Regions from separate parts of the Fundidesulfovibrio butyratiphilus genome, predicted to be linked through region 2. Evidence: riboswitches for the same ligand, from Rfam matches in the RefSeq annotation. Region 2 holds a riboswitch; each other region holds the start of a gene.
The links. A riboswitch is a leader RNA that binds a small molecule or an ion and turns the genes downstream of it on or off. The one in region 2 is predicted to bind cobalamin.
Positions count from the first base shown of each region.

Region 1: it holds a riboswitch for cobalamin, as region 2 does, so the genes downstream of both, ACYQ01_RS07590 (radical SAM protein) here and metE (5-methyltetrahydropteroyltriglutamate--homocysteine S-methyltransferase) in region 2, are expected to answer to the same signal.
Region 3: it holds a riboswitch for cobalamin, as region 2 does, so the genes downstream of both, ACYQ01_RS16280 (TonB-dependent receptor plug domain-containing protein) here and metE (5-methyltetrahydropteroyltriglutamate--homocysteine S-methyltransferase) in region 2, are expected to answer to the same signal.

Region 1 covers NZ_BAAHXA010000001.1:1,604,984-1,611,483, forward strand. Annotated here, with positions in the region: gene ACYQ01_RS07580 (tetraacyldisaccharide 4'-kinase) at 1-510, opposite strand, end outside; gene ACYQ01_RS07585 (Bax inhibitor-1/YccA family protein) at 556-1,257, opposite strand; cobalamin riboswitch at 1,506-1,642, shown strand; gene ACYQ01_RS07590 (radical SAM protein) at 1,922-2,848, shown strand; gene ACYQ01_RS07595 (glycosyltransferase family 2 protein) at 2,845-3,942, shown strand; gene ychF (redox-regulated ATPase YchF) at 4,022-5,122, opposite strand; gene ACYQ01_RS07605 (phosphotransferase family protein) at 5,453-6,463, shown strand; gene ACYQ01_RS07610 (HAD family hydrolase) at 6,460-6,500, shown strand, end outside.
Region 2 covers NZ_BAAHXA010000002.1:450,685-457,184, reverse strand. Annotated here, with positions in the region: gene ACYQ01_RS13035 (RNA/DNA-binding domain-containing protein) at 1-1,005, shown strand, start outside; partial or broken gene ACYQ01_RS13030 (DUF1156 domain-containing protein) at 1,167-1,325, shown strand; gene ACYQ01_RS13025 (hypothetical protein) at 1,355-2,344, shown strand; gene ACYQ01_RS13020 (SGNH/GDSL hydrolase family protein) at 2,520-4,154, shown strand; cobalamin riboswitch at 4,255-4,442, shown strand; gene metE (5-methyltetrahydropteroyltriglutamate--homocysteine S-methyltransferase) at 4,631-6,500, shown strand, end outside.
Region 3 covers NZ_BAAHXA010000003.1:16,218-22,717, forward strand. Annotated here, with positions in the region: gene ACYQ01_RS16275 (DUF2333 family protein) at 1-725, opposite strand, end outside; cobalamin riboswitch at 1,292-1,485, shown strand; gene ACYQ01_RS16280 (TonB-dependent receptor plug domain-containing protein) at 1,602-3,599, shown strand; gene ACYQ01_RS16285 (adenosylcobinamide amidohydrolase) at 3,589-4,314, shown strand; gene ACYQ01_RS16290 (ABC transporter substrate-binding protein) at 4,311-5,339, shown strand; gene ACYQ01_RS16295 (FecCD family ABC transporter permease) at 5,336-6,340, shown strand; gene ACYQ01_RS16300 (ABC transporter ATP-binding protein) at 6,403-6,500, shown strand, end outside.

The sequences.
Region 1 (6,500 bases), on a different contig from region 2:
CTTGTCCAGATCCTGGGGGGTCAAGACCACCACGTCCGCGCCGCGCCTGGCGGAAAGATCGCTGAAGTGTCCGCACAAAAGATAGAAGTCGGGATTGGCGGCCTTTTTCGCGGCTCGTCCCGCCCGCGCCGGCCTGCGGTCGCAATAGACCAGGGCTTCCGGCCGGTAGCGCGCCAGCAGGGCGGCTTGCGCTCCGCAGTGAAAGGGGTCGGTGCCGGCATCCACGCGCATGGGGGGATCGCTCGGCCCGCCCCATCCGGGATGAACCAGGGCCGCCGCGCGAAGCCCCCGCGCCCGGGCCCAGCCGAGCATCCAGGCCGAGACGAGCGTTTCTCCCCACGCCCCCACGGCCAGGGTGCCCACCCCGACGCACGGGGCCTTGGGATTCCAGGACGGAAGCAGGCGCTTGCGGTACAGCCAAGCCGAGGCCCGACGCCCCAAAGCGTACAGGCCGGCGGGAAGGGAAAGCAGGGGACGCAGACGACGCTGCCAGTCAAGAAGCTCGTTCATGGGAAGAAAGGCCGGGAACCCGCAGGTCCCCGGCCCGATTCGGTGCTAGTCGCGGCTGGAGCCGAAGAGGCGAAGCATCATGAGGAAGAGGTTGATGAAGTCGAGATACAGGGTGAGCGCGCCCATGATGGAGCCCCGGCGCAGGGCCGCGGCGTCGTCCATGGGGGCGTAGTCGCCCATGTCCTTGAGCTTCTGGGTGTCGTAGGCGGTGAGTCCCGTGAAGATCAACACGCCCACGCAGCTGATGATGAGATCCATCATCGTGTTCTTGAGAAAGACGTTGACCAGCATGGCCAGCAACAGGCCGATGAGGCCCATGAAAAGAAAGCTGCCCAGGGAGGTCAGGTCGCGCTTGGTGACCATGCCGTAGACGCTCATGGCCACGAACATGCCCGCGCTCACGGCAAAGGCCGAGGCGATGGAAGAGCCCGTGTACACGAGAAAGATCGGAGCCAGGGTGACGCCGTTGAGTCCGCTGTAGACCAGGAACAGGCCGGTGGCCGCTCCGGGAGACATGCGCGAAACGCGGGCCGAGAGGTAGAACACCATGCCCAGTTCCGCGATGAGCAGCACCCAGATGAGCGGGGAGCCGAAAATGGCCTGCATCAGGGCCGGACTGGAAACCACGGCCAGGGACATGACGGCCGTGAGGGCCAGGCCGCCGGCCATCCAGCTGCAGACGCCGCGCATGAAGGCGCTCAGAACCTCGGCGCGCGCGGCTGACTGTTGGGCGTTATAGCTGTACATGTATCGTCCTCCTTGGGGGGGTGCTCGTAATAATCACGCGATGAGATAACGCGCCAGGCCGGAACTGGCAAGAGGGGGATCGAGCCCGAACGTTAGCGGCGAAAACGAAGTTGCTAACGCGACCCGCGCCGGACCTGGCCGAACGCCGCACCGGCCAGGGGCTGAAACCGGGCGCGCGCGTCCGGGCTTGACGCGGTTTCGGCCGGGAGCTATTGGCCAAGGGTCTGCCTTATGACCTTTCGAGAAACGGAAGACGGTGCAAATCCGTCGCAGACGCGCTGCTGTAAGCGGGGAGAATCGGCCGCATCCACTGGGTAAGCCCCGGGAAGGATGCCGGCCATGAGACCCTGGTCCCGCGAAGGGACCGACCCGCAAGCCAGAAGACGCCTCGAAACGGTCGGCGTCCGAGCCTCGCGACATGGGCCGGAGTGACCAGGACGGGCGTCGCTTGCCGGCCACGCCGCGTCGTATCACCCCGTGCCCGTTTTCCCTCCAGGGAGAACGGGCGGATTCGTTTTCGCCCTCCCGCATCCGGTTCGTTTCGGTTCGCCGACCACAACCCGCGCCCAGCGCGGCGGAAACGGTTCGGACGCGCCCAAGTTTCGCGCCCGCCTGGCCGTCCAGGTCCGACCGGCTCCGTCCGCGCCCGCGCCGACGAGGGACCATGATACCGCTCGCCCGGATGCGCATCATCCAGATCGACATCACCAACGCCTGCCGCAACCGGTGCTCCAACTGCACCCGGTTCACCGGCCATCACCGCAAACCGTTCTTCATGGACTGGGATACGTTCCGCAGGGCCGTGGATTCCCTGGCGGACTTCCCGGGCATGGTGGGCATGATCGGCGGCGAGCCCCTGCTCCATCCCCGATTCGCCCGCATGGCAAAATACCTGGCCGAACGCGTGCCCGACAAGACCCGACGCGGGCTGTGGTCCACCGTGCCGGCGGATCTGGGCCGGCGCTACGGCCCCCTGGTGCGCGAAATCTTCGGCCATCTCTTCTGCAACGACCACAGCGCCGACCGCATCCTGCACCAACCCCTGCTCGTGGCCGCGCGCGAGATGGTGCCCGACGAAAACGAAATGTGGCGGCTGATCGACGCCTGCTGGGTGCAGACCACCTGGTCGGCCTCCATCACGCCCAAGGGGGCGTTTTTCTGCGAGGTGGCCGCCAGCCTGGACATGCTTTTCCACGGCCCCGGGGGCTGGCCTATCGAGCCCGGCTGGTGGCGACGCGTGCCCGAGGACTACCGGGAGCAAAAACTGCGCTCCTGCCCCCGTTGCGGCTGCGCCATTCCGCTCCAGCGCCGCCCGAGCGTCGAAGAGATCGACGACGTGAGCCCCGGCAACCTGGAAGCGCTCCTGGCCATCCGCTCGCCCAAGGCCCTGGCCGGTCGGGTGCGGATCTACGACGCGGGTCGGGCCAAGGACTGGAACCCGGACCCCAATTGGTACATGTCCGACATGCGGGACGAAAAGGCCTATCGCGAGCGCATAGAAGCCCGCTTCGCCGCGGCCCCCGACAGCGACGCGCGCCCCTGCGACGCGCCGTCCCCGCACCCCCTGGACAAAGGACCGCACGTCTCATGACGATCCATCATCTGCTGAGCCGGCCCGGCGCGATCGGCCAGGCCATGCGCCAGGCCCAGGCCCTTTCGTCCGGACGCGCCGCCGGCCCGGACCAGGTTCACGCCCGCAAGCCGCGCGTCAGCTTCATCGTGACCAGCTACAACTACGCCCGGTACATCGTGGAGTGTCTGCGTTCGGTCCTGGCCCAGACCTACGACAACTGGGAGTGCGTGGTGGTGGACGACGCCTCGTGCGATCAGAGCGTGGCCCTGGTGCGCGAGTTCCTGGAACAAAACCGGTCCGGGGAGCGTTTTCGGCTCCTCGAACGTGCGGCCAACGGTGGCCAAATGGAAGCCTTTCGCGACGGCCTGGCCCTGTCCACGGGCAGTTTCGTGGTCATGCTGGACGCCGACGACACGCTGTTGCCCGACTTCGCCCTGGCCCACCTGCGCGCCCACCTGACCCTGGGGCCCACCGTGGCCTTCACCAGTTCGAACCAGTACCAGATGAGCTCCACCGGCGAGATCATCGGCGGCCAGCACATGGATCACCAGTCCAAGGGGCGGTTCCGCCACGTGCGCGCGACGAGCTTTCAGCGGGGATTCTGGGTCTGGGCCACGGCCAGCAGCATGATGTTTCGCCGCTCCACCCTGGAGCTGGTCATGCCTCCGCCCAGCTCCACGTTCTCCATCTGCGCGGACTACTACATCGCGCACTTCTGCAACCTGATCGGCGACTCCCTGCTCATCCCCACGATCCACGGCTGCTACCGCCGCCACGGGAAGAACAATTTCGGCTCCAACCCGTTGCTGGGCAATTTGAACAGCGTGGGCGACATGCGCAACCATCCGCCGCACGAGAGCTTCCGCAGGGCCATGGTGGCTCATGTTCTGGGGAACATCGACCGATTCCGGCCCATTTTCATGGAAAAAGGACTGGTGAACCTGCTGCTGCGCATGGTCAAGCCCGGCGAGCTCCCGGGCCTGGTCAAGCACCATCCCGAGGCGTTTCCCAGGCCCCTGCCCTACTACCTGCTCCAGGCTTGGAAGTGCTGGTGGAAAAAGAAAACGACGCCCGCCAGCGAAAAATTCGCCGTGGTGGACAAGCCGACCTGAGCCTTCGCCCGGCGGCCGGAAGGCTTCCAGGCCCGCCGGGAAGGCGAAAGACCGCCCGGTCCTTCACGGGCCCGGCGCGCTACACGTTGAAAAGAAAATGCACCACGTCGCCGTCCTTGACCACGTACTCCTTGCCCTCCTGGCGCAGGACTCCGGCGGAGCGGCAGGCGGCCTCGGTCTTGTGGGTCACGTAGTCGCCGTAAGAAATGACTTCGGCCCGGATGAATCCCCGCTCGAAGTCCGTGTGAATGACCGCCGCCGCCCTGGGGGCCTTGTCGCCGTCGTGGATGGTCCAGGCGCGCACCTCCTTGGGGCCGGCGGTGAAGTAACTGACCAGCCCCAACACCTGGTATCCGGTGCGGATGACCTGATCCAGGCCCGAACTCTCCACGCCGTAGGAGGTCAGGAACTCGGCCCGCTCCTCGTCGGAAAGCGCGGCCAGCTCCTCTTCCATTCGAGCCGAAACCACCACCATGCGGGCGTCGCGAGCCTGGGCGTGTCCGGCCAGGGCCGCGACCAGGGGACCGGGCTCGGCCAGTTGGTCTTCCGAGACGTTGGCGCAGTAGATCACGGGCTTGTCGGTGATGGGACGCATCTCGTCGTAGAGTTCGACAAAAGCGTCCTGGTCGCGCTCGGGCAGACTGGCGGCGGGCTTGCCTTCCATGAGGTGGGCCAGCAGCCGTTCGGCGCAGGCCAGGCGGGCCTGATGCTCCTTTCCGGCCTTGGCCTGCTTGCGCAGACGGTCCATGCGGTTTTCCAAGGCCTGGGCGTCGGCCAGGATGAGCTCGGTTTCGATGACGTTCACGTCTTCCAGGGGATCGATGGCCCCGTGCACGTGCACCACGTCGTCGTCCACAAAACAGCGCACCACGTGCAAAATGGCCTGGGTCTCGCGGATGTTGGCCAGGAACTTGTTGCCAAGCCCTTCCCCCTGGCTCGCGCCCTTGACCAAACCGGCGATGTCGGTGAACTCCACCGTGGCCGGCGTCACCTTTTGGGGGCTCACCAAAGCGGCCAAGGCGTCCAGCCGGGAGTCCGGCACCGGCACCACGGCCTTGTTGGGCTCGATGGTGCAGAAGGGATAGTTGGCGGCCTGGGCGTTTTGGGCTCGGGTCAGGGCGTTGAACAGGGTGGACTTGCCCACGTTGGGCAGGCCGACGATTCCGATGCTAAGCGACATGGCGACACCTTGGCGCCCGCCGGGACCGGCCCGGGCGGGACGAACGGACTGAAGGGTTCGATTTCGCGCCGGATCTCGACGCGGCGTTCGGACGCATTCCCGGGCCGAAGCGCGGGGTCGAAAAGGCCAGGCGCCAGATCCGGGGCCCGGCCGGCGCGTTCCGGGGCGCTTCTACCCCGGCTTCGCCCCGGAGTCCAGGGGGAGACGAAGCCCGCTTGTAAGGACCGACCGGAATTGTTACGAACAGGCGTCGCTCGTTTCCAGCCTCAGCCCAGCGCTCGCACGCACCACGGGCGGATTGTTTGGACCCTTATCGCCCGGAGTGCGCTCATGCCCGGCGTCTACATCGGCCACGTCGTCACCGCCGACCCGCTCTACGCCTTTATGCGCGACGATCTTCTGCCCCAGATGGGCGTGTTCTCCCGCACGCCCAGGTTGCGCGTGTTCGCCCTGTCGGGGTCGCGCGCGGTCTATCTGTACGAAGACGCCGGCAGCGGCGCGCGCGTGGCGGGCAAGTTTCAGCGCCTGCCCGGCCGGTCGGGCCTGCCGCCGCGCTACGCCACCCAGACCGAGTACAACAACCTCGTGCACCTGCGCTCCCTGGGGTTCGACCACCACCCCGACTACGTGGTGCGTCCCCTGGGATACAACGCCGCCATGGGGCACGCGCTCTTCACCGAATTTCTCGAAGGCGATCCGCTGGACTCGGTGATCCGGGGCGCCATGCACCAGAACCGGCGTTCCCGGCTCTATCGCAAGCTCACGAACCTGGCCCGGTTCCTTTCCCGGCTGCACAACCGCACCGCCGGGGACTGGGGCGTGAACTTCGACCATGTGCACGCCTATTCCGACCGCCTGGTGGGATCGTTGGTGATCAAGCGCGGCCTGGGTTTCGACCAGGCCGACGAACTGCACCGCCTGCGCAACGCCTGGCGGGCCAACCCCGTCATGTGGCAGGACCGGGCGGTGCTCGTGCATGGCGACGCCACCCCGGCCAATTTTCTCTTCGGCAGCGGCCCCCACGTCATGGCCATCGACCTGGAACGCATGCAGTGGGCCGACCGGTGCTTCGATCTGGGGCGACTCTGCGGGGAGCTTGGCCACTTTTTCCACCAGGGGCTTGGCGATCCCCTGGCGGCCGAGCCTTTCATCGGCCACTTTCTCTGGGAGTACGCCTGTCACTTTCCCGACCGACAGCGGGCCTTTTCCGCCATCACCGCGCGCATTCCCTATTACATGGGCATCACCCTGCTGCGCATCGCCCGCAATTCCTGGATCGACCCGCACTACCGCCGGCAACTGGTGGAACGGGCCAAAACCGTTCTCAGAGGACACGCATGAAGATCAAGGGTCTGCTCTTCGACATCAACGGCACCCT
Region 2 (6,500 bases):
GGGACCGCCAAAAGTCTCAGCCGCTATGTGGCGGATGCCGAGATCATTTTCGAATATCGGCACGCGGAGGGGGATATCGACCCCGCTGTCCGGGAATCCTTCCGGGAAGGGCTTTTCCTCTATATTGACCGCCTCTGGGCGTTGGTGAACCTTCGCAACGAAGTCCATCCCTACCAGATGGGCATGGTCCGTCGCGACATCCCATCGTTTCGCGAAGAAGTCATCCGCGAGGCCCTGCTCAATGGCGTTTGCCACAGGGATTACCGCTATCGGGAATCCATCTTCGTCCGCCAATTTCCTGGACTCATCGAGGTCGAAAGTCCCGGAGGATTGCTGCCTGGCGTCACCATTGAGAACATGCTCTTCAAGCGGGCGTGGCGGAATCGCCGCATTGCCGAAGCGCTTGAAAAAGCGGACCTGATCGAACGCTCCGGCCAAGGCGTTGACCGCATGTGGCGGTTGGCCGTCCTGGACGGCAAGCTGCCACCCGACTATTCCCGAACCGACGACCATCATGTGTACCTTCGTCTGCATGGGACCATCCATGACCCGGCCCTACTTCGGTTCCTGGAGGAGGTCGGGGCGGAGCGCTACCGGACGTTTAGCGCCATGGATTTTGCCGTGCTCCATTTCGTGAGCCAGGATCAGGAGATTCCCAAAGATTTTAAAGGGCGCGCCAACGGGCTTGTCGAGCAGGGAATATTGGAACGGGTGGGGCGCAAGTTTATTTTCGCCCGTCGCTACTATGAGATGCGGGGCGAGGCCGGGGTGCATACCCGCAAGCGCGGCTTGGACCGGGAGACGAACCTGTTTCTTGTGCGCAACCATCTCCGGTCCTGCGGGGCGAAAGGCTGTGTTCTGGCCGAGTTGCAGCCCGTGCTCCCGCATGTCAAGCCCCGGATGCTCTCCAGTTATCTGGAAGAATTGAAGCGGCGCGGCCAGGCCCGGGTGATAGGTAAAACCAAGGGAGCCCGGTGGTACCATTTGATCGGGAATGATGGTTAAGTTCGGTCAATTTCGGGTAAATATTTACCAGAAAGATCTGTAACCCATACGTATCATTCAGCTTTGTTTGTAAAGTTGAATTGCCGATTGGTTAATTCCGGGGTAAATTCAGGGGAGCTGTCAGCCGGTGGAAGGCCGCTCGCAATAAAGGGAAAGATTTCATGTCCAAACGCCTGATCGAGTCCTGGCTGCCCATTGCCGAAATCGGCATCGAAAGCCTGCGGGAACGTACCCCCATGACGCCGTTTCCGGCTCCCAATCGCCTCCACGTCTGGTGGGCACGCCGTCCCCTAATTGCCTCCCGGGCGGCTGTGCTGGCCTCGCTCTGCCAGAGGACGCGGATCACGAGATGTTTCTTCGGGTGCTGGGAATTCATGGCGATCCGGTGGCGTGTCGGAAGAGGATCAAGGAAGCTCGGCGCAAGGGGGAACGGTTTGAGGGCGCAGCGTACGATTATAAACGGGCTTTCCAATACTTACCTTCGTCGGCAGAGAAAGGCTGGGTAGCTGAGGAAATCGGCAAGCTTGGCCCAAAACGGGCGAAGTGCCTTGATCCAACGGCCGGTGGTGGGAGCATACCATTCGAGGGGCTGCGTGTAGAGCTGGATACCTTCGCTAACGACATAAATCCGGTTGCGGCCTTCATTTTGCGATGCACGGTGGAATTCCCCTCCACTTTCGGTCTGGCCGTCCTCGATAAATTTCAAAGAATTTCAAATTATTACTTAAAATTGCGTGAAGAACGCTTGCTGCCATTTTTCCCGCCGGAACCCTTCGAGAACGCCATTCCGACCAATTTCATCTGGGCCCGCACCATCACCTGCCCTTACTGTGGTGGCCTTGTCCCTCTTTCCCCCAACTGGCGTCTGACCCCGGAGGGAATCGGAGTGCGGATTCTTCCCCAGGTCGGCGGCGGCCCCTCCTCTCCTGGCCGTATCTGCCAATTTGAGATTGCTCATAAGACGACGGAACACTCCGAGGGCACGGTCACTCGGGGTGACGCCAAGTGCCCGTATCCGGATTGCGGGTTGGTCATTCCCGGCGAGGAGATCAAAGCTCAGGCCCAGGCGGGCAAGATGGGCGAACAGCCCTTCGCCGTGGTCTACAAGAAAAAAATCGTGACCCTGACCAAGGCCGGCAAGCCCCGCGAGAAATGGGAACGCGGCTACCGTGCCCCTCGGCCGGAGGACGACGTGTCGGCCGTCTGGGTCATGGCGACCCGGGGCGCTGCGGTTGCGCTCCGGCTGCCCAACCGGACTTTTCTCTCTTGCAAAGCCACGCCGTCCCGCCTCAACCGACAGATCTTTCCCCTCTTGCCGCCGTGTGCATCAGGGGCATGACAGGCTGTCCCGGATCGCGATTTGATTCCGGCTCCCCTTTCCAGTAGATATGTCCGCGCGACGCGGCCAGGGGCTTCGTCAAGCACAGGAGAGACTCCATGAACAGGGTGGTAACGCCGGCCCGAGGCAGGGCAAGATATTCGAGGTCGCGACCCGGCACGAAGGACTATCGTCCATGACCCTGACCCGCAAATGCCTCTTTTTTTGCTGCCTGATACTGGGCAACCTGGCGCTTTTCGGGCTCATGGAATGGGGCGCCTCGGTCGTGGTCGGCCACTTCGGGCTCAAACAGAGCGAGACCCGTATCTTCAACGCAAAAAACGGCCGAGATGACCGCTTCATCGTCCAGTACGACGAGCGGCTCGGCTATCGCCTTGTCTCAAAAAACCGGGACATCTCCAAGTTCGAGGACTCCACCGGCCGGACGTTTTCCCGGCAAAAGCCCGACAATGTCTACCGCATCGTCTGTCTCGGCGGATCAACCACCTACGGCGTGGGCGCGGACAAGACGAACGCCTTTCCCTGGATCCTGGAGGACCTGCTGGCCCTGGTCTACACCCGATGCGGTTTGCGCTTCGAGGTGCTCAACGTCGGAGTCATGGGTTACCACAGCTGGCACTCGCGCATCCGCCTCAAGGAAGAACTCCTGGCTCTGCGTCCCGACTTGGTCCTGACCATGGACGCCGTCAACGACCTCGTGTGCAGCACGGTGGTGGAGGATTCCCTGGCCTTCATCCAAGAGAAACAACGGCTCCTGGGGCTCACCAACGCCCGCGGCGAACCGAGTCTCCTGGCGCGCGGCGACGCCTTTCTCGGCAAGCACCTCAATCTGTACGTCCTGCTCAAGTACCTTGGCGTCAAGCTCGCCCAGCCGAAAATTTCCCCGACGGACATGGCCGCCAAGATCAAGGCTTTCGGCTACCAGGACAACGTCACGACCATGGCCCGGGAATGTCGGGAGCACCAAACCGATTTCGGCATCATAAACTACCCCTGGTTGGCCACCCCTCATCCTGGTCCTGAAGCCGCCGAAGTGCTGCGGCAGGCCTCGACTCCCCTCTACCTCTTCGGCAAGCTCTGGTTCCCCAAGGCCAACGCCGCAGTGGCCGGGGAGACGGGCGCAACGCACATCAATCCCCAGCCGGTCTTCGATGCCTGGCTGGCCAAGACACCGGACCGGGCCGGCGAACTCTATTTCGACGACATCCATTTCACGAAACTCGGCAACCTGCTCCTTGCCCGCGAGGTATTCAAGGGGCTGGCGCAAGTTCCCTCCTTCCGTCGCTTCACGTCCGGCTGCCCGGTGTCCGATCCGGCGGTCGCCCTGGCCAATGCCGTCAAGCTCCAGGCCCCCCGCATCCACTTCACCAACGGCTGGCCGCGATCGGGAGAGACGCCGTGCCCCTTGAAGCTGGTCCGCACCGAGAACCTTGGCGTCAAGTCTCCGGACGATTCCGGTCGTCAGTTCCTGCGCCCGGCGCGCACCGATCAGCCGGGCCTGGCCTTCTTCACGGCAACCGCGGCCGTCTCCAGCGCCCCCATGCGCTACACGCTCCATACGGCCTTCTTCTTCCCCAGGGTGTCGGGCCCCTCGGACCGGGTGGAAGTGCTGGTGAACGGCAAGGACGTGTTTTCCCTGCGCGGCATGCAAAGCGGCCAGTGGACCGGCCTTTCCGACCGGTTCGGCCTGTATCTGCCGGCCCTGGCCCCGGGCGCGGAAGTGACCGTGCGCCTGTCAGGCAAGGCCCAAGTCTGGCTCGTCGGGGGAGACCTGATTTTCGGCCACGACGAGACCTTTCCCGGCCTCTGAGGGCACAACGCCATTCGCACGACACCTGCGGTTGCGCAACACTCCCCCCAAACGCACTTCCCTGCACGGGTCCGTTGACAGCCTTTTGCCAGAGGCCGTACAGAGAACTCGCAGTTGAGGAAATCCTTCGAGAAACGGAAGACGGTGCAAGTCCGTCGCAGACGCGCTGCTGTAACCGGTCGAACAGGCGGCGACCACTGGGGCAAGTCCCTGGGAAGGACGCCGCCGACATCACAGGCTCGTAGCCTGACGCCGGAAGCCAGAAGACGCCTCGAAGGTCGTCCGCACTGGGCCTCGCGACCTGGGCCTGGGCGATCCGTCGTGCGGCCCGTGCCGCGCGTGTGCGTGATCGTCGGCCCGCTTTCCCTAGGGAAAGCGGGTTTTTTCATGCCGGGACTCTTCCCGGGGCCGGGTCTTGTCCGTGGCCCGTGCGGGTATCCGTCACGGTCTCGCGACCAAAGACCAAGGAGACGATCATGTTGACGCACGTTCTGGGTTTTCCCCGCATGGGACGGCGACGTGAGCTCAAAACCGCCATGGAGGGCTTTTTCGCCGGCCGAGTCGGCCGCCAGGCCCTCGAAGACCAGGCCCGCGCCCTGCGCCTGGCCCACTGGGAAGAACAGCGCCGCGCCGGGCTCGATCTGGTGGCTGTGGGCGACTTTTCCCTCTACGACCACATGCTCGACACGGCCCTGCTGCTCGGGGCCGCGCCCGCGCGTTTCGGCCGCGCCGCTCCCGGCGACCTGGACGCTTATTACCGCATGGCCCGGGGCGCGGGTCCCGAATACGGCGACCAGCCGGCCATGGAGATGACCAAGTGGTTCGACACCAACTACCACTACATCGTGCCGGAGCTGGCCCCGGACCAGGCCTTCGCCCCTGACGCCTCGGCCCTGGCGACCCAGGCCCGCGAGGCCAGGGCGGCCGGACACCGGGTCAAGGTCGTACTGCCCGGACCGCTCACCTTTCTGGCCCTGGCCAAGGGCGACCGGCCGGGCGTCGATCCCCTGGACCTGCTCCATCGCGCGGCCGAGGCCTACGGCGACGTGCTGGAGGACCTGAGCCGGGTCTGCGAATGGATACAGCTCGACGAACCCGTGCTGGCCACCGATTTGCGCCAGGACCTGGCGGAACGCTTCCGCCGGACCTACGAGGAGCTTCTGCTCCGCACCAAACGTCCGAAGCTTTTGCTGGCCACCTATTTCGGGGCCGTGGACCACAACGCCGCCTTTTACGAAGACCTGCCCCTGAACGGTCTGCACCTCGATCTGGTCCGCGCTCCGGGCCAATTGGAGGCGCTGTTGCCGCATCTGCCCCCGGAGACCTCGCTGTCGCTTGGCGTGGTGGACGGACGCAACGTCTGGCGGGTGGAAGCCGACCAGGCCCTGGCCGTCATCGGCCGGGCCATGGATATCCTTGGGGACGCGCGTGTGCTGGTGGCTTCCTCCTGCTCGCTTCTGCATGTACCCTTCGATCTTGAGGGTGAGGACAACCTGGCCCCCGAGGTGCGGGACTGGATGGCATTCGCCGTGCAGAAATGCCGGGAAGTGCGCTGTCTGGCCAACCTGGCCCAGGGTGCGGGCGACAACGGCTGGCTCGAAGACAACCGCCGGGCCTGGCGGGCCAGGCGGGCAAGCCCGCTGGCCAATGACCCGGCCGTGCGGACCAGGGTCCGGACGCTCACGCCGGACATGGGCCGGCGCGCGACCCCCTACGCCAAGCGGGCCGCGATCCAACGCGAGCGCCTGCGGCTGCCCCTTCTGCCCACCACCACCATCGGGTCGTTTCCCCAGACGGCCGCGATACGTTCCATGCGCAGCAAGCAGCGCCAGGGGACTGTCTCGAACAGCCAGTACGATGCCTTTCTCGCCGAGGAGATTCGCGACGTGGTGGCCAAGCAGGAAACGCTCGGCCTCGACGTGCTGGTGCATGGCGAACCCGAACGCAACGACATGGTGGAATACTTCGGCGAGCGCCTCAAGGGGTTCTGTTTCACCAGACACGGCTGGGTGCAGAGCTACGGCGCGCGTTGCGTCAAGCCGCCCGTGCTCCACGGCGACGTGAGCCGTCCCGCGCCCATGACCGTAAAGTGGACCAGCTTCGCCCAGTCGCTCACCGACAAGCCGGTCAAGGGCATGCTCACCGGCCCCGTGACCATACTGCGCTGGAGCTTCGTGCGCGACGACCAGCCCCAGACCGAGACCTGCCGCCAGATCGCCCTGGCCATCCGCGACGAGGTGCTGGACCTGGAGGCCGCCGGCGCGACCGTGATACAGGTGGACGAACCGGCCCTGCGCGAGGGACTGCCCCTGCGCCGCAGGGACTGGGACCAGGCCCTTTCGGCCT
Region 3 (6,500 bases), on a different contig from region 2:
CCGACACTGCCGCCTGATGTTTCAATCAAAATATTCATCGTATTGACAGCGGACTGCCGTTCCAACACGGGCTGAAAATCGTGCTGTATGGCCTTGAACAATTCACTCGTGGCGTAGACAACGCCCTGGGCATGATAAAACGCGCCCCTGACGTTCCACACGTAATTTCCTTCCCTGTACACGTTTCTCAAGCGCGTGTACTCTGAACTGAGTATCGCATTCATCTCATTGATGATATCTTCCAGCTGATCGCTTCTCGGACTCAACTGGGGAATTTCTCCCTTTCCCAGGCGGTCATTAAAAGACTTGTAGCGGTTCAATCCCTGGGCAAAACGGTCCCTGCTGTCATCTTCACTGAAAAGAGACCACGAATCAGGGCTTCTATTGAAATCGTCGGCTGCGTCGAGCAACTCCGCTCCCGCGGGGCTTTCAGCTCCGATTCTGAACAGATGAGGTATGTGCTGGCTCATTCTCCGAAGAACAAAATGCTCGCCCCTTTGAAAAGCCTTCACGTCCAGGCGCATTCTGATTGGAGACACCAGTGCGCTGGGAGCCCATCCGGTATCGAGTTCGCGCTCGATCATGTCACTCATCGTTTGTATGATGTGACTTTTCCCGGAAGCAAGTTCATGCTCGGGAAGATATTCCGAATTGACACGTCCTGAAATTTGCCCAACACCATAATAAAGGCAGACGAGCAACAGGACGACCAGCAGGATCTTCACTGGTTTTCCAAAGCGGACTCTCTTGCATTGCTTTATTGCCGAAGTAACAGCAGACAATACGCCCTGGACACGAAAAATGGGTGACATACGACCTCCCCCAAGACAAAAATGATCAGTCAGATTGAAATTGAAAAAACTCCTACCGTTTTGTCAGCGGCAGGAGTCAGCGGCTGCCAACACCAATTTTGAACGACTCCATCTTCTTGTGAATTTTTTAACTCGTTCCTTGAATCAGGTCAAGGCGTGTCATACTATCGTTTTTCTTGGCACTTCGCCCCGCGACCTCGCCTGGAAGCCGAACCCAACCGAAAGGAGAGACTTTTCCCGCCTATTTGTCAGACTCCGGGCCTCCCTCCGCCCCACCAAAGCCCCACGAAGGGCCGGCGAACGAAATAACAACAAAACCGTGACCGCGCGAAGATCCTGCGCCACCGGGTCCGCGCATTCCCGATGTGCGTCTGAAAAACAGGAGCGGCGCGCCGCTCCCCGAACAGGACCGCAGCCCGCAATACGGGTCGCGCGCCCCTTCGGGCCTCGCCTTGACAGGGCGCACTCCCGGTTGTAGGGCCACTGCCAACGTCGCAGGTCCTCAATATCCATGAGGCGAAATGGGAAGTCCGGTGAAAGTCCGGCGCTGGCCCGCAACCGTAAGAGGGGACGAAAGCCGCGTGACGCCACTGTCCGCCAGGGCGCGGATGGGAAGGTGCGGCGAGTAGAACGATCCTTAAGCCGGGAAACCAGCCTGCGACAGCGTGTCGTAGGCTTCGAGGCCAAGCCGAAACGCGGACGCGTCCCCTTTCCGAAGACGGATGGGGCTTTTCGTCCGTTCCCTCCTCGAAGCCTCCTCTTCAACCCGATGAAGAAGGAGGTTTTTTTATGCGTTGTGCGGCGTTAGTCCTTTCTCTGCTTCTTTTTTCGGCCAGCGCGGCCCTGGCCGAAGATCGTGGCGGACAACCACGCGAACTGCCGGAAATGGTGGTCACGGCCACGGCCGAGCCCTCGGCCAGCACCCAGACCCCGGTCCACGTCCAGGTCATCGATCGAAAAGCCATCGACGAACTCGGGGCTTCCACACTGGACGATCTCGTCGCCCTCAAGGTTCCGGCCTCGGTGACCAAGTACCCCGGGGCCTATTCCAGCGCCAAGCTGCGCGGCTTCGACACCTACGCCTCGCCCGGGGCCAACATGGACGCCAAAACCCTGGTTCTGGTGGACGGCAACCCCGTGGCCACGGGCAACCTGGCGCTCATCCCCCTGGGCAACGTGGAGCGGGTGGAGGTCATGCGCGGACCGGGTTCGGTGCTCTACGGCGCTTCGGCCATGGGCGGGGTCATCAACGTGATCACCCGGCGCGGCAAGGGCAAACCCTCGGGCGCGGCGGAAGTCCGCTACGGTAGCTTCAACCGCGTCGAGCCCCGGGCCGACATCCAGGGCGGATTGGAAAACGGCTCGCTGGGAGCCAGCCTGGCCGGACGCGTCACCAGCGTCGACGCCTACGACGCCAGCGGCGGATGGCGCTACCCCAACACCGCCTACCACGACGGCGCGGCCTCGGGCACGGTGACCATTCGTCCCGTCGAAGGACACGCCCTCCACCTGATGGCCAACTTCTTCAACGCCTACGACGTGGGGGATCCCGGCCCGGTCTATTCGCGCACCCCCAGCGCCAAGGTGGACGACGTGCTCAAGAATTTCGCCGCCACCTACACCGGCGGCTCCAGCGCCGTCGACGTGGACTGGCGGCTGGCTTTCTGGGCCAACCGGCACGAGTACGACAACACCGACACGCCCTATTACGACAGCTCGAAGTTCAATACCGATCAGATCGGCCTGGACGGACGCGTCACCGTGCCCACCTTTTCGTTCGGCCGTTTCACCCTGGGCGCGCGATACCAGAACACCGAGGAAAAACGCGACGGGGACGGGGTCTATGCACCGGATTCCCGCTACGCGAACTGGGCCGCCTATGGGGAGGAAAAGCTCACTCTGGGCGACATCACGCTGCTTGGCGGACTGCGATACGACAACTACCAGCTGCGCATAAACGGCAACACCGTGCTCTGCGACGTGGTTTCGCGGGACAAGACCATGGATCACCTGAGCTGGCGATTCGGCGCGAACTGGAACGCCACTGACTGGTTGACCCTGCGCGCCACGGCCGGCTCGGCCTTCACCCCGCCCGACGCCTACAAGTTCAGCGGACGCTTTCAGCAGTGGGGCACGTGGTATTTGGGCAATTCGGGCCTCAAGCCCGAAACCAGCGTCACCGGCGAGGCCGGCGCGGACGTGACCTGGAACGGACTGGAATTCTCGGGGACCTACTTCAACACCGCCTACAACGACGCCATCACCACGGCCACCCTGCCCGCAACCGCGTCCCAGACATGGGTGAACTCCTCGGGTTGGCGGCTCTCCGGCCTGGAAGGCTTCGTGCGCTACACCCACACGTTCGACGCCGGAACCAATCGTTTCAGCCTTACGCCGTCGCTCAACTGGATCTGGTTCTTCGAACGCGCCGAGCTCGACGACACCCTGGTCAACGCGCGCGGCACGGACACGGTGCTCGGGCTTTCGCGCTACACCCTGACCCCCGGCCTGCAAATCGGCTGGAACGAAACCCTGCGCCTTGACCTCTCCGCCCAGTGGCAGGGCGATCAAAAGGTGCAGGACTTCAACCCCTATTCCCCGGCCTACGGCAACGTGGTGGACAAGGACCCCTTCTTCGTCTTCAACGCCAAGCTCTCGTACCGCCCCGTAGAAAAGCTGGAAGCCTCGATCTCCGTGAACAACATCGCCGACGAACGCTACAGCTACGTTCGCGGCTATCCCATGCCGGGCAGAACCTTCAGCGTCGGACTGCGCTATGCGTTCTAGACAAAGCCCCGCCTTGGCGGCGGGGCCTCCCCTGGTGACCGCCGGGCCCGGCGGGCTTGTTCTGGAACGCGGCCCCGGTCACGTGTGCCTCACCCTGCCCGGGCTCTGGCGCACGTGCGGCAACGCCCCCCTGTGCGGCGGGTTGTCCCGGGCCACGCGGCTCTTCATCCTCAAGGTGGGAGCCAACCTGGCCGGGCGCACCCGGGGCTTCGCCCCGCCGCAACGCACCCTGGCCGACTACGCCAAGGCCCAGGGCTGGAGCGGACCCAGCGTCGGACTCATGACCGCTGCCGAATTGGGGACCCTCGGCACGGCGAGCCTGTGCGCGGGCGAAACGCGGGTCAGCGTGGCCGTGACCGCCGGGCTGGCCAATGCCAGGCGGGCCGGTGATCCGGCGGACTGGCGGCCGGACGGAACCACCCCGCCCGCCGGGACGATAAACATCCTGGCCGTCACCGACGCCCACTTGACCGACGCGGCCCTGGCCGAAGCCCTCATGATCCTCACCGAGGCCAAGGCCGCAATTCTCGGCGAGCAAAACATCACCAGCACCCTGACGGGGCGGCCCGCCACAGGAACAGGTACGGACTGCACCGTGGTGGCCAGTGGACCGGGCTCCGTCCACCGGTTCTGCGGCAAGCACGTTCCCCTGGGCGAAATTCTGGCCCGCACGGCCATGCACGCCCTGCGCATCGCCATTCGGAGACGGACGTGACCGCCGGTTATTTGCCCGCGCGCCCTCGCGTGTCCACGTCTCCGCCGGTGTTCCGGTCACCGGTCCCCTCGGCCGTTCGGCTGCTCGTGACGGCCCACACCCTGTTCCTGTTCCTGCTCCTGGCCGGTCCAGGAGAAGCCGGACGCGCGTTCGCCGCTTCGCCCTGGCAACCCGCGGACGCCCAAGCGCCGCCCCATGTCCGGGCCAAGCCGGCCCAAACGGTCGCCGCCGCCCCCGGTTTTCCCCTTCGGGTGGTCTGCCTGGCGCCCAGCGTGGCCGAAATAGCCTGCGCGCTGGGTCAGGCCGACCGTCTGGTCGGGGCCGCCGCGTTCAGCGACTCTCCCGAGGCGGCGGCGCGTCTGCCCAGGGTAGGCTCTTATGCCGATCCCGACGTAGAACGCATCCTGGCCCTGACCCCGGACCTGTGCCTGGGCGTTACCGGCATGACCCCTCCCGGCTGTGTCCAAAGATTGCGCGAACTCGGACTCCGGGTCGAACTCCTGGACACGACCGATCTGGACGCGGTGTCGCGCTCCATCCTCCGGGTGGGGGACCTGTTGGACGCCAAGCCCCAGGCCGAAGCCCTGTCCTTGTCCATGCGACGACGCATCCAAGACGTGGCCGAGGCCGTCAGGGGAACCGTCGACAGACCCGCCGTGCTCTACCAAATCGGCATGGCCCCCATGCACGCGGCCGGAGCGCACACCTTTCTCGACGAGCTCATCCGCCTGGCCGGAGGACGAAACGTGTGCGCCTCCCTGTCCGGCTATCCCCGCCTCAGCCTGGAGCAGGCCGTGGCCCTGCGGCCCGAGGTGATTTTCATCCCCACCATGGGACACGACCGTTTCGGACGGGCCAGATCCCGTTGGGCCGACTGGCCCGAGGTGCCCGCCGTGAAGTCCGGACGCATTCACATTCTCGACTCGGACCTGTACGACCGCCCCGGGCCGCGCCTGGTTTTGGGGCTGGAAGAGATGGCCCGCCTGCTCCACCCGGAAGCTTTTCCCCGTCAGGATCAGCCGTGAACGCGCCGACGCTCTCCCGCCGTCTGCTTCGGCTCTGCCCGCCCCTGGCCTGTCTGCTGGCGGCGGGGCTCGCGGCCGGGCTGGTGCTGGGCTCCAGCGGGCTCGGCCTGGACGAAGCCCTGCGGGCGGTGTTCGATCCCGCTGGGGCCGACGCCACGACCTCGGCCATCGTCTGGCGCCTGCGCCTGCCGCGCGGACTGCTGGCGGCCCTGGCCGGGGCCTGCCTGGCCGTGTCGGGACTGGTCTACCAGGCCGTGGTGCGAAATCCCCTGGCCGAACCCTATATCCTGGGGGTTTCCGGCGGCGCGGGGTTGGGAGTGGTGGCGGCCATGCTCCTCGGACTGTCGGCCTTCTGGGGCGCTGCGCCCCTGGCCTTTGCCGGCGCGCTCGCGGCCTTCGCGGCGGCGGCCGCCCTTTCCGTGCGCTCCGGCAAGCTCAGCCCCGAGGCACTGGTGCTCTCGGGCGTCATGGTCAACGCGTTCTGCTCGGCGGCCATCCTGTTTTTTCTTTCCACGGCCCGCGACCACGGCGTCCGCGCCAGCCTGGTCTGGCTCATGGGCGACGTCTCCTCGGCGGATATGGCCAGCCTTTTTCCCCTGTCCCTGGTGGTCCTGCCCTGCCTGGGCGTGGCGTTGGCCCTGTCGCACCGCATGAACCTGCTGCAACTGGGCGACGAGGCCGCCGCCAACCTGGGGATTCGGGTGCGCCTGACCCAGACGACGCTCGTGGTTTCGGCCACTCTCATGACCGCCGCCGTGGTCAGCCGCACCGGGTTGCTGGGCTTTGTCGGCCTGGTCTGCCCCCATGTGGCGCGCCTGCTGGCCGGCTGCGACCATCGCCTGCTCGTCCCCTGCTCGGCGTTGCTCGGAGCGGGATTTCTGACCGCCTGCGACGTGGGAGCCAGGCTGCTGTCCAGGGAGGGGGCCATGCCCGTGGGCGTGCTCACGGCCATGGTCGGCGCGCCGGTGTTTCTCGTTCTGTACAGGCGTTCCGGCTCGTGATCCCGGCGGTGGACATCCGCGGTCTGGAAGCGCGCCGCGGGACCCGGACGGTGCTGGGGCCCTTGGATCTTCGCATCGACCGGGGGGAATTTTTCGTGGTGGCCGGCCCCAACGGGTCGGGCAAATCCACCCTGCTGTCCGTGCTGGCCGGGCTGATCAG